DNA from 2 places in the Pantoea sp. LMR881 genome. Region 1 is predicted to be linked to the other one. Evidence: predicted binding sites of a transcription regulator. Region 1 holds the regulator's gene; the other holds the start of a gene.
The links. Region 1 encodes LexA, which represses DNA repair genes until DNA is damaged. Its sites were predicted from a motif close to TNCTGTATGTACATACAGNA; they were not measured.
Positions count from the first base shown of each region.

Region 2: the regulator LexA is predicted to act here: its motif matches at 2,492-2,511, upstream of uvrB (excinuclease ABC subunit UvrB).

Region 1 covers NZ_JAPVOK010000002.1:2,004,613-2,010,217, reverse strand. The annotation lists partial or broken gene plsB (glycerol-3-phosphate 1-O-acyltransferase PlsB) at 1-1,554, opposite strand, end outside; gene O3W44_RS11260 (diacylglycerol kinase) at 1,683-2,051, shown strand; gene lexA (transcriptional repressor LexA) at 2,157-2,771, shown strand; gene dinF (MATE family efflux transporter DinF) at 2,881-4,203, shown strand; gene O3W44_RS11245 (CsbD family protein) at 4,372-4,584, shown strand; gene zur (zinc uptake transcriptional repressor Zur) at 4,656-5,177, opposite strand.
Region 2 covers NZ_JAPVOK010000002.1:1,163,089-1,168,693, reverse strand. The annotation lists gene bioC (malonyl-ACP O-methyltransferase BioC) at 1-293, shown strand, start outside; gene bioD (dethiobiotin synthase) at 290-961, shown strand; gene O3W44_RS07295 (ABC transporter ATP-binding protein) at 969-1,691, opposite strand; gene uvrB (excinuclease ABC subunit UvrB) at 2,588-4,609, shown strand; partial or broken gene O3W44_RS07285 (gluconeogenesis factor YvcK family protein) at 4,611-5,517, opposite strand.

The sequences.
Region 1 (5,605 bases):
TCGTTGATGCGGACCATTAAACGTGCGGCAATGTCGTTTACGGTTGGCGTCAACCAGCTTGGGCGCTGCGGCTCAATAGGGTCAATTGCGTCACGCCACTCCGGCACGCGCTTGTTAAGGTAATTCACCAGCGGCAGCGGTTCGCCAAAGTTAACGTAACCCTGACCCAGGTTGCGCAGCTTACGTAACCCGCGCACCATCTGCATAAAGCCTTCTTTCTCTTTTGCCGCGCCGCGCAATTCTTTAGCGTAAGTACCCACTTCCATCACGTGCTCGTAGCCAATATAAATCGGCACCAGAGTGATAGGGCGATTGCCACCGCGCAGCATCGCCTGTAGCGTCATTGCCAGCGTACCGGTTTTCGGATCCAGTAAGCGGCCTGTACGTGAGCGCCCACCTTCAACGAAGTACTCCACTGAATAGCCACGTGTAAATAACTCGCCTAAATATTCACGGAACACGGTTGAGTAGAGCTTATTACCCTTGAAGGTACGGCGGATAAAGAAGGCACCGAGACGACGGAAAATCGGTCCGGCTGGCCAGAAGTTGAGGTTGATCCCAGCCGCAATATGAGGCGGCACCAGACCCTGATGATATAAAACATAAGAGAGCAGCAAATAGTCCATGTGGCTACGGTGGCACGGCACATAGACAATTTCATGACCATCCTGCGCCAGCTGACGCACCCGCTCGCCGCCGTTGACATTGATGCCCTGATAAAGGCGACTCCACAGCCAACCCATGACGCGATCTGTCACCCGAATCGCTTCGTAAGAGAAGTTAGCGGCGATTTCTTCCATCATCTCAACCGCATTCTGCTGCGCTTTTTCATGAGAGATTTTTTTGCTGCGCGCCTCATCTTCTACTGCTTTTTCAATGGCTTTTGATTGCAATAGCTTGTTAAACAGATCCTGACGAGCGGGTAAGCGTGGACCAACCGCCGCGAGACGCTGCCGGGCAAAGTGAATACGCGCCACGCGCGCCAGTTTTTGCGCAATGGATTGATCTGTTCCGTGCTCGGTCGCCATTCGGCGTAGCGAAACCGTGGGCGAAAAACGCACAAAGCTGTCACGTCCGTGCCAGAGCACGGCGAAAAACTTTGCACGCCATTCAGCACACGCAAATGCGGCGTGGCTTCTCCCTGAACCTCACGCCCCGGCGCGCGACCAAACATCACCGTTACCGGCAACATTTGAATGTCGAGGTCGGGATTGTTGCGATGCAGATCAAGATAATCGTGAAAGATTTTCACTGACTCGACGCTGGGCACAAAATAGGGAAACACGCGCGGGCCATCGTGAATAAAAACGTGGCGTGGCAGCAGTACCCCGTCAATCTCCAGGGAGAAAGTGGGTCGGGAAGATCGTGTTTGATACACTGCGCACGTAAAGTCAGTAAGTCGGCCTTCGAATCGTAAGGCAGAACATACATAATGGGCCGGGTAGGATCCAGACCATGTTCAGAAACAGGATCGGCCGGAATGGCCTTACTTTTTACCAAAAACGAGAGTGGTAAATTGAGTAATTTGTAATAAAGTTTACGCCAACCTGACATAGACAACATGAAGCCTCTTGTTAGCAAAGCGCCGCAAGCATACCAGAAAGTGCAGCGAAGATCTGTGGTGGTGCCAAATGCACGCAGCCCAGACATTGACGTCATTCCGTTAAAAGGGTTCCCTCAACATGGCAAATAACGCCACCGGTCTTATCAGAATTGTGAAAGCAGCCGGTTATTCCTGGCAAGGCCTGCGCGCCGCCTGGCAACATGAGGCTGCATTTCGCCAGGAAGCTATCGTTGCGCTTGTTGCTATCGGCGTGGCTTGCTGGCTGGATATCGATATTATTTCGCGCATTTTAATGATTGGAACGGTGATGTTAGTCGTCATCGTTGAGATCCTAAACAGTGCTATTGAATCGGTTGTTGACCGTATTGGCCAGGAACGTCACCCGCTTGCTGGCCGGGCAAAAGATATGGGCTCAGCGGCGGTATTGCTAAGTATCTTACTGGCGGTTTTCGTCTGGATCGCGCTGCTTTGGACACATTTGCGATAAGCTTTCCAGAAAGTGCCAACCGGCTGATTAATACCTGACTTTTGGTTTCCATTTCGCCAATACCTGTATATACTCACAGCGACTGTATAAACAACCAGGGGCGGGATGAAAGCGTTAACCAGCAGGCAGCAGCAGGTCTATGATCTGATTCGCGACCACATTAATCAAACGGGCATGCCGCCTACACGTGCAGAAATCGCTGCGCAACTGGGTTTTCGTTCACCCAACGCTGCTGAAGAGCACTTAAAAGCCTTAGCGCGTAAAGGCGTCATTGAAATTGTTTCTGGCGCATCACGTGGCATCCGTCTGTTAATGGAAGAAGAGACGTCAGAAGGCATTCCACTGATTGGTCGCGTGGCCGCCGGTGAGCCGATGCTGGCGCAAGAACATATCGAAACTCATTACAAAGTCGATCCCGGCCTGTTTAAGCCTTCAGCGGATTTCCTGCTGCGCGTTAACGGTATGTCGATGAAGGATATCGGCATCATGGATGGCGATTTGTTAGCGGTACACAAAACGCAGGATGTGCGCAACGGACAAGTGGTTGTGGCGCGTATTGACGATGAAGTTACGGTGAAACGCTGGAAAAAACAGGGTGCCATTGTGCATCTGTTGCCAGAAAATAACGAATTTGAACCCATCGTGGTTGATACACGCGCTCAGTCTTTGACCATCGAAGGTTTAGCGGTTGGCGTGGTTCGTAACGGTGAGTGGCTGTAATCCTGCTATAGCTGCTTTTGTTCGCTGGTCCTGATGCTATTCTGTCTGCCCGAATTTAGCCGCTGCTGTCTCGCCTGTTGACGCAGCGGCGTTGAGCACGGATCTGCGAATGCCATTTTTGACTACAGCCGACAAAAATCTTTGGCGGCTAGCTCTGCCAATGATCCTTTCTAATATTACTGTCCCGTTACTGGGCCTGGTTGATACAGCCGTCATTGGTCATCTTAATAGCCCGGTCTATCTCGGCGGCGTAGCTATTGGCACCACTATCACCAGCTTCCTTTTTATGCTGTTGCTTTTCCTTCGGATGAGCACCACGGGGTTAACAGCACAGGCATTCGGCGCAAATGACAAAGCAGCCCTGGCACGTGCGCTGACCCAGCCATTAATCATGGCGCTGTTGGCCGGCATAATCTTTATCTTCCTGCGCGATCCGATCTCTCTGCTCGCGACTCATCTGATGGGCGGTGATCCAGACGTGCTGGAGCAGGCCGCGCTCTTTATTCATATTCGCTGGCTCAGTGCCCCCGCAACCCTGGCAAACCTGGTGATTTTAGGCTGGTTGCTTGGTGTGCAGTATGCACGCGCACCGGTGATTTTGCTGGTGGTCGGTAATACAGTGAATATTTTACTCGATCTCTGGCTGGTGCCTGGGTTGCACTGGGGCGTAGCGGGGGCTGCAACAGCCACGGCGCTGGCAGAATATGTCACGCTGGCAGTCGGTTTAGCGATGGTCTGGCGCGTTTTGAAGCTTCGCGGTATTGATATGAATGTCATCAGACAGAGCTGGCGTGGGGATATGGGCCGCCTGCTGCGGCTTAATCGCGACATTATGTTGCGTTCGCTCATGCTGCAATCATGCTTTGCTTCCCTGACTCTGCTTGGGGCACGGATCGGGCCGGAAGTGGTAGCAGTCAACGCCGTGTTGCTGATGTTTATTACCTTCACTGCCTATGCGCTTGATGGTTTCGCTTATGCTGTTGAGGCATTTGCGGGTGAAGCGCACGGTGCGAAAGATAGCAGCAAATTATTACGTGTCTGGCGAGCAGCCTGTCGACAGGCATTGCTGGTCGCAATTATCTTTTCGCTGATATATGCCATTTTCGGTACGCAAATCGTGTCACTGCTAACGTCCATTGGCGCGTTACAGCAGATGGCGGATCGTTATCTGTTCTGGCAAATCGTTATTCCGATAGTCGGTGTAGGGTGTTATCTGCTGGATGGCATGTTTATTGGCGCAACGCGCGGTCGCGAGATGCGCAACAGCATGGCGGTAGCGGCGCTGGGATATTTTCTCACGTTATTGACGGTGCCCTGGCTGGGCAATCATGGCTTATGGCTGGCGGTAGCGGTTTTCCTGGCGCTCCGCGGTGTGTCGTTAGGCTTTCTATGGCGTCGCCACTGGCAGAACAACACCTGGTTTATGGGCTGATCTTTTCTTAAAATCCCCGGAGGCTACGGATTATTCTGTATTGTCCCGGCAAATTCCAAAACCTCTACTATAATTAACTCTGAATGGCGCAAACGACAGGCGCTTTATATCGTTATTGTCTTGCAAGGCAAGATATATGATGAAATCTAAAGGACGTGGAGGTCTGCAATGAATCAAGACGAAGCGAGTGGTAACTGGAAGCAGTTCAAAGGAAAAATGAAAGAAAAATGGGGCAAGCTGACTGACGATGATATGCAGGTCATTGAAGGGAAACGCGATCAGCTTGTCGGTAAAATTCAGGAACGTTATGGCTACGCTAAGGATGAGGCGGAAAAAGAAGTCACAGACTGGGAAGGCCATAACAAAGACTACCGCTGGTAATTTAGTCAATTTATGGATGATGCTCCTACCCCGCCGGTACGCTCATGCTGGCTGGCACAAGGATGTGCCGACTAACTTCTCTTTCCCCGCTTTTTAGTTTCTGTCTCATGGTCATGTTCACAGCTTCCATGACGGTTACAGGCCTCAACTTCAACGCAGTTTTCACACAAACCGTGTGCTTCAATCACGCTATGGCGTAGCGCAAAACGCGCCTCACTCGCTAATAACCCAATAATGTTTTCAACACCTTCGGCATGTTTTTCAATGACTGCCGCACAGCGATCACACACCAGCATAACGGAAGTATGAGCAGGTGCTTCAAAGTGGTGGCACATCACGTAACTGTTATTCGACTCAACGCGGTGAATAAAGCCTTGTTCAAGCAAAAAGTCTAAGGCACGGTAAACAGTCGGCGGTTTAGCTTGCGGTTCATTAATGCGCAGCTGATCCAGTAAATCGTATGCGCTTATCGATCCTCGCTGTTCTGCCATCAAACGCAAAACTTCCGCACGCTGCGAAGTCAGACGAACACCGCGCTGCAGACACAGTTTTTCAGCCTGGGACATAATTTGCTCTGAGGTCATCGTCGACATGAAAATTCTCCGCTAGACAAGTGATGTTATTTTATCACAGCTAATTTTCCTCCGCAGAGGTTGCTGCTCAAGCACAATACGCTATTTACCCTGCGATCTGCCTTCCCGATCCTGCTGTCTGACGCTAATTAACCCTGGATTCAGATCCAGCGCGTTTAAAAATAAATAAAGATTTTTTCATTTTTTCCCTTTGCAACTCACTGAGTTAAGCACTAATGTTCAAAAGCATTTAAGCAATATTTGGCAGTAATTTGCTTTTTTAACGCTTTTTTGAACAATAAAAACGCTTTTGCGTTGTAAAAACATCCAATCCGTTGAATTAAGACACTGTTCCCTTTGAATTCGCAGCAATAACGCGTTAGCCCTCGTTCACAATAGTGCTAACAACCTATTCAGCCGTTAAATGTTTTAACGGCACTTTTCTCAGG
Region 2 (5,605 bases), 840 kb from region 1:
CTGCACTGGATAACCATTCACATGCGAACCGCTTTCTCCCCGAAGAGGAGATCGCGACGGTCTGTGCTGCATATCATCTGCAATGTCATTCACAGGTCATTACTCTGCATTTCCCTGACGCCATAAGCGCGATGCGCTCTCTGAAAGGCATTGGCGCAACCCATTTACACAGCGGGCGTGAGAGCCGTTTGTTAACGCGTCAGCGTCTGGCGCAGCTGGAAAGATGCTGGCCACGCGACGCGCAGGGATTTCGCCTCAGTTACCATTTGATGTATGGAGTGACTCAATTATGAAACGCTGGTTTATCACTGGCACCGACACCGAAGTGGGTAAAACTGTTGCCAGCAGCGCACTGTTGCAGGCGGCCAGTGCAGCGGGCTATCGCTGTGCAGGCTACAAACCTGTCGCTTCTGGCTGTGATGTTACGCCTGACGGCATTCGCAACAGTGATGCCCTGGCGCTACAGCGTTACAGCAGCGTGGCGCTGGAGTACGCGCAGGTCAATCCCATGGCATTTATCGAGCCGACTTCGCCGCATATTATCAGCGCAGAAGAGAAGAGACCGATCGATTTCACGACGCTGTCGGCAGGCTTGCGAACTCTTGAATCGCGCGCAGACTGGGTACTGGTCGAAGGTGCAGGCGGATGGTATACGCCGCTTTCAGAAACGGAAACCTATGCCGACTGGGTAGAGCGCGAACAGTTGCCCGTTATTTTAGTGGTGGGAGTAAAGCTGGGCTGTATTAATCACGCTATGCTCACCGCAGAGGCGATAAAGGCGCGCGGTTTACGTCTGGCTGGCTGGATTGCTAATGATGTTTTGCCACCCGGCAAACGTCATCAGGAATATCTCGCTACGCTAAATCAACGCTTACCGGCTCCCTGCCTTGGTGAAATTCCCTGGCTAACCGAAGCCAGCCAGTATGCAGACTGTGGGCGTTATCTGATCCTGCCCGAATAAGTCGCCTTTATACCACCGTCAGCCATTTGTTGACGGTGAAATCATCGAGCTGAGCTACTTTTCCCTGCGCCACGTTGCGGCCACGGTGCAGCAGCAGGAAATAGTCGGCTACGCGGCGGATCAGCGAGACGCGCTGCTCTAACAGCAAAATTGTCATGCCGTAATCCAGATTCAGACGACGAATCAAATTCCCCATCTCCTCTTCCAGCCACGGCGACATGCCATCGGTGGGCTCATCAAGGATCAGCAGCTTCGGCTGCAACACTAACGCACGCGCTAACGCCAGTTGCTGCTGCTGATCGATCGGCAGATTGCCGCTGCGCTGCTGGCGTAATGAGTAGAGTGCCGGGAAAAGATCAAAAACCATTTCAGGGATCGTGCGATGACGATCGGCCTGATCCGCGCCTGCCAGCAGTGCGATCAATAAATTATCTTCAACGCTCATTTGGGTGAAGATATGACGGCCCTGCGGCACATAGCCAATACCCCGGCGTGCACGCTGCTCAGCCGGTTGCAGCAGCAGATTTTCAGGCGGCGAGCCATCTTCATGCCAGAAGATCGAGCCGCTGTTTATCGGCAGTCTTCCCATAATACAGTTCACCAGTGTGGTTTTACCCATACCAGAGCGACCCAGAACCCCGGTGCAGGTACCGGGCGGCAGATCGAGATCCACATCCCACAGAATATGGTTTTGACCGTAAAACTGATTCACCGAACGTAAACTCAGCATCTGACACACTCCTTCCAGATAATTAGCCTGAATGCTTCCGCTCTTTGTCGTCTGGCAAACAAGTCATCAACGATGGCGCTAACGCCATTGCCGCACAGTGCGCCGGAGCGCGTTGTTACTTACTGGAACTAAGCTTGCAATTCCCAGGCCAGATTATCATTGGCGTCAGATTTAGCCTTAAGCCCTGAAAAAATTGCAATAAAAGATGAGTAATGCTTAATAATTTCGCAAAGTTATAAAACATTTGCACTTTGACAGTGCTCATTGCTTAACGTTTCTGGTGCATTTGATCGGTCATAATGCAAAAAGTCTGAACAGGCGTGTGCGTTAACCTGCTCATCCGGCGCATTAATTTCGCGGGCGGGCACCAAAAGGATAGCTAAAGCGCAACAGAAAGAGGTGAAATTAGCCGAAAAAAAATATTTTTAACCGGAACTGCAGTGGGGAAAAAATTATACACAGCCGATGGCGGTTGGCTTCACTTTAGTTATCCACTATTCCTGTGGATAACCTTGTGCATTAGGTAATGAAAACAGCTTTGAAGCGAGGAAATACGCGGCCTGGTAACATAATGCTGAGAAACTGGGCTTTTTGCGTTAATCAAGTAATATCAATAGCTTAATAAAAAACAAGTCTGAGGATTATCTGTCAGTTCATCGAACTGCAATTTTATGACGCTCTATTGACAAATGTTAAAATCACGCTCTGCCTGGGGATAACCTTGCGCAACAAAATAATCTGCAAGTGGACCGCCATGCGATAATAAGGGCAAGCCGCGTTCACCTGTTACTCTGCATCACAACTGTAATTATATCCAGTATTTTTTTCTGGCAAAATCACCATAGCAGAGTAAAATGATTGCCTGCCCGCCGACTTCTTCAGCAGGAACCGCATTCATGAGTAAAGTCTTTAAATTAAACTCCGCTTTTAAGCCTTCTGGCGATCAGCCTGAAGCCATTCGTCGTCTTGAAGAGGGGCTTGAAGATGGGTTGGCTCACCAGACGTTATTAGGCGTAACCGGTTCGGGGAAAACCTTTACCGTTGCCAATGTCATTGCCGATCTTAATCGTCCCACCATGGTGCTGGCTCCGAACAAAACGCTGGCGGCGCAGCTGTACGGTGAATTCAAAGAATTCTTTCCCGAAAACGCGGTAGAATTTTTTGTCTCTTATTACGACTATTATCAGCCAGAAGCCTATGTTCCCAGCTCGGACACCTTTATTGAAAAAGATGCGTCGGTTAACGAGCACATCGAACAGATGCGTTTGTCAGCGACAAAAGCGTTGCTGGAACGCCGCGATGTGATTGTCGTGGCATCGGTATCGGCGATTTATGGTCTGGGCGATCCCGATCTCTATCTGAAAATGATGCTGCACCTGACGCGCGGCATGATTATCGATCAGCGCAGCATTCTGCGTCGCCTGTCAGAACTGCAATATACCCGTAACGATCAAGCCTTCCAGCGCGGTACGTTCCGCGTGCGTGGTGAAGTCATCGATATTTTCCCGGCAGAATCTGATGATATTGCGCTGCGCGTTGAGCTGTTTGACGAAGAAGTCGAGCGGCTGTCACTGTTTGATCCGCTCACCGGACAGGTGGAATCGGTTATTCCGCGCTTTACTATCTATCCAAAAACGCACTACGTTACGCCGCGCGAGCGTATTTTGCAGGCAATGGAAGATATTAAAGTTGAATTAGGCGATCGCCGTAAAGTGTTGCTGGAAAACAATAAGTTGCTTGAAGAGCAGCGCATCACCCAGCGCACGCAGTTTGATCTGGAGATGATGGGCGAACTGGGTTATTGCTCTGGCATCGAAAACTACTCGCGCTATCTTTCCGGGCGCGGAGCGGGTGAAGCACCTCCGACACTGTTTGATTATCTGCCCGCAGATGGCTTGCTGGTGGTCGATGAATCGCACGTCACCATACCGCAGATCGGCGGCATGTATCGCGGTGACCGCGCGCGTAAAGAGACGCTGGTGGAGTATGGCTTCCGTTTGCCGTCTGCACTCGATAACCGGCCCATGAAGTTTGAAGAGTTTGAGGCACTGGCACCGCAAACCATTTATGTTTCAGCGACGCCAGGCAATTACGAACTGGAAAAATCGGGCACGGAAGTGATCGATCAGGTAGTACGTCCTACCGGCTTACTGGATCCATTAATTGAGGTGCGCCCGGTGGCGACCCAGGTTGACGATCTGCTGTCGGAGATCCGCCAACGCGTAGCGATCAACGAGCGCGTTCTGGTGACGGTGTTAACCAAGCGCATGGCGGAAGATCTCACCGAATATCTGGAAGAACACGGTGAAAAGGTGCGTTATTTGCACTCCGATATCGATACAGTAGAACGTATGGAGATTATCCGCGATTTACGCCTGGGCGAGTTTGATGTGCTGGTGGGGATCAACTTGCTGCGTGAAGGTCTGGACATGCCTGAAGTCTCGCTGGTGGCAATTCTTGATGCCGATAAAGAGGGCTTTTTGCGTTCAGAACGATCGCTGATTCAGACCATTGGCCGTGCTGCCCGTAACGTTAACGGTAAAGCGATTCTTTACGGCGATAAAATTACGCCTTCAATGGCGCGAGCGATTAGCGAAACGGAACGTCGTCGCGAAAAACAGCAGCTTTACAACGTAGAGAAAGGCATTGTGCCGCAGGGCCTGAACAAGAAAATCACCGACATCCTGGAGCTGGGCAACAATGTGGTGAAAACGCGCGGTAAGGCGAAATCTACACGTCGTGGCGCAGCTGAGGCAGAAGCAGATTATCTGGCGCTGACGCCACAGGCTTTGCAGAAGAAAATTCACGAGCTTGAAGGGCAGATGCAGCAACATGCGCAGAACCTGGAGTTTGAGCAGGCGGCTAACGTGCGTGACCAGCTGCATGAACTGCGCACGTTGTTTATTGCCGCGTCGTAACTTAATTAAATCCCTGAATGGCGTGCTCTAATGCCACCCGTAGCAGCTGGCGGTCGTGACGATATTTAATATCGGCGGCTTCCAGCGGCTCGCGGACAATTAAGCGATTCTCTACGTGGCTGATATCAGCCGCCGGGCTCACCACCACAGCATCAATTACCCGCTTACCAATATAACGCTCCATCATGGCCAGCTTATCGGCAATCGTCAGATTAGCCGCTGCCGGACTCAACTCGCGCCCCAGGTTGCCGATAAACACCATGGTTGCAGGCGTACGGCGAAGGGCTTGCGCCATGTCGTCCATCAACAGAATGGGCATCAGGCTGGTGAAAAAAACTGCCGGGGCCAATAAGAATTAAGTCGGCTTCAGCTATCGCTTCCAGCGCCTCACGCGTGGGCTGGACATTGGGATGCAGCATCATCTCTTGTGGCGGCTGCACCATTTCATCGATCGCCGTTTCGCCGTAAACCATGTTGCCTTCCTTATCCAGCGCCACCAGATCCACGGGCTGCTCAGACATAGGGATCAGAAAGGCATCTACTTTTAACAGATTACGGATGATGTTAATGGCTTCAATAGGGCGGACGCTGAGGTGATCGAGGGCTTTTAGCATCAGATTGCCGAGATTGTGCCCAGCCAGCTCGCCGTTACCGGCAAAGCGGTATTCAAACATGGCTGACGCGACGCTGGGTTCGGTAATCAACTGGTTCAGGCAATTTCGCATGTCGCCCCAGGCAATACCGCCTTCAGAGCGACGAATGCGACCGGTTGAACCACCATTATCGGTGGTGGTTACAATGCCTGTCAGGCGCGAGCCAAGTGGTGATAACGCCGACATTACGCGGCCTAAACCGTGTCCACCGCCTAAAGCCACCACGCGATCAAGATCGGCGAGGGTTCGATTCATATAATTCCTTATTGCGCGTCTGCTGAAGCTGTTTAGCAGGCAAAAGCCAGACGGGGATGACAAGCGTCAAATTCTGCTGTGCATTTTA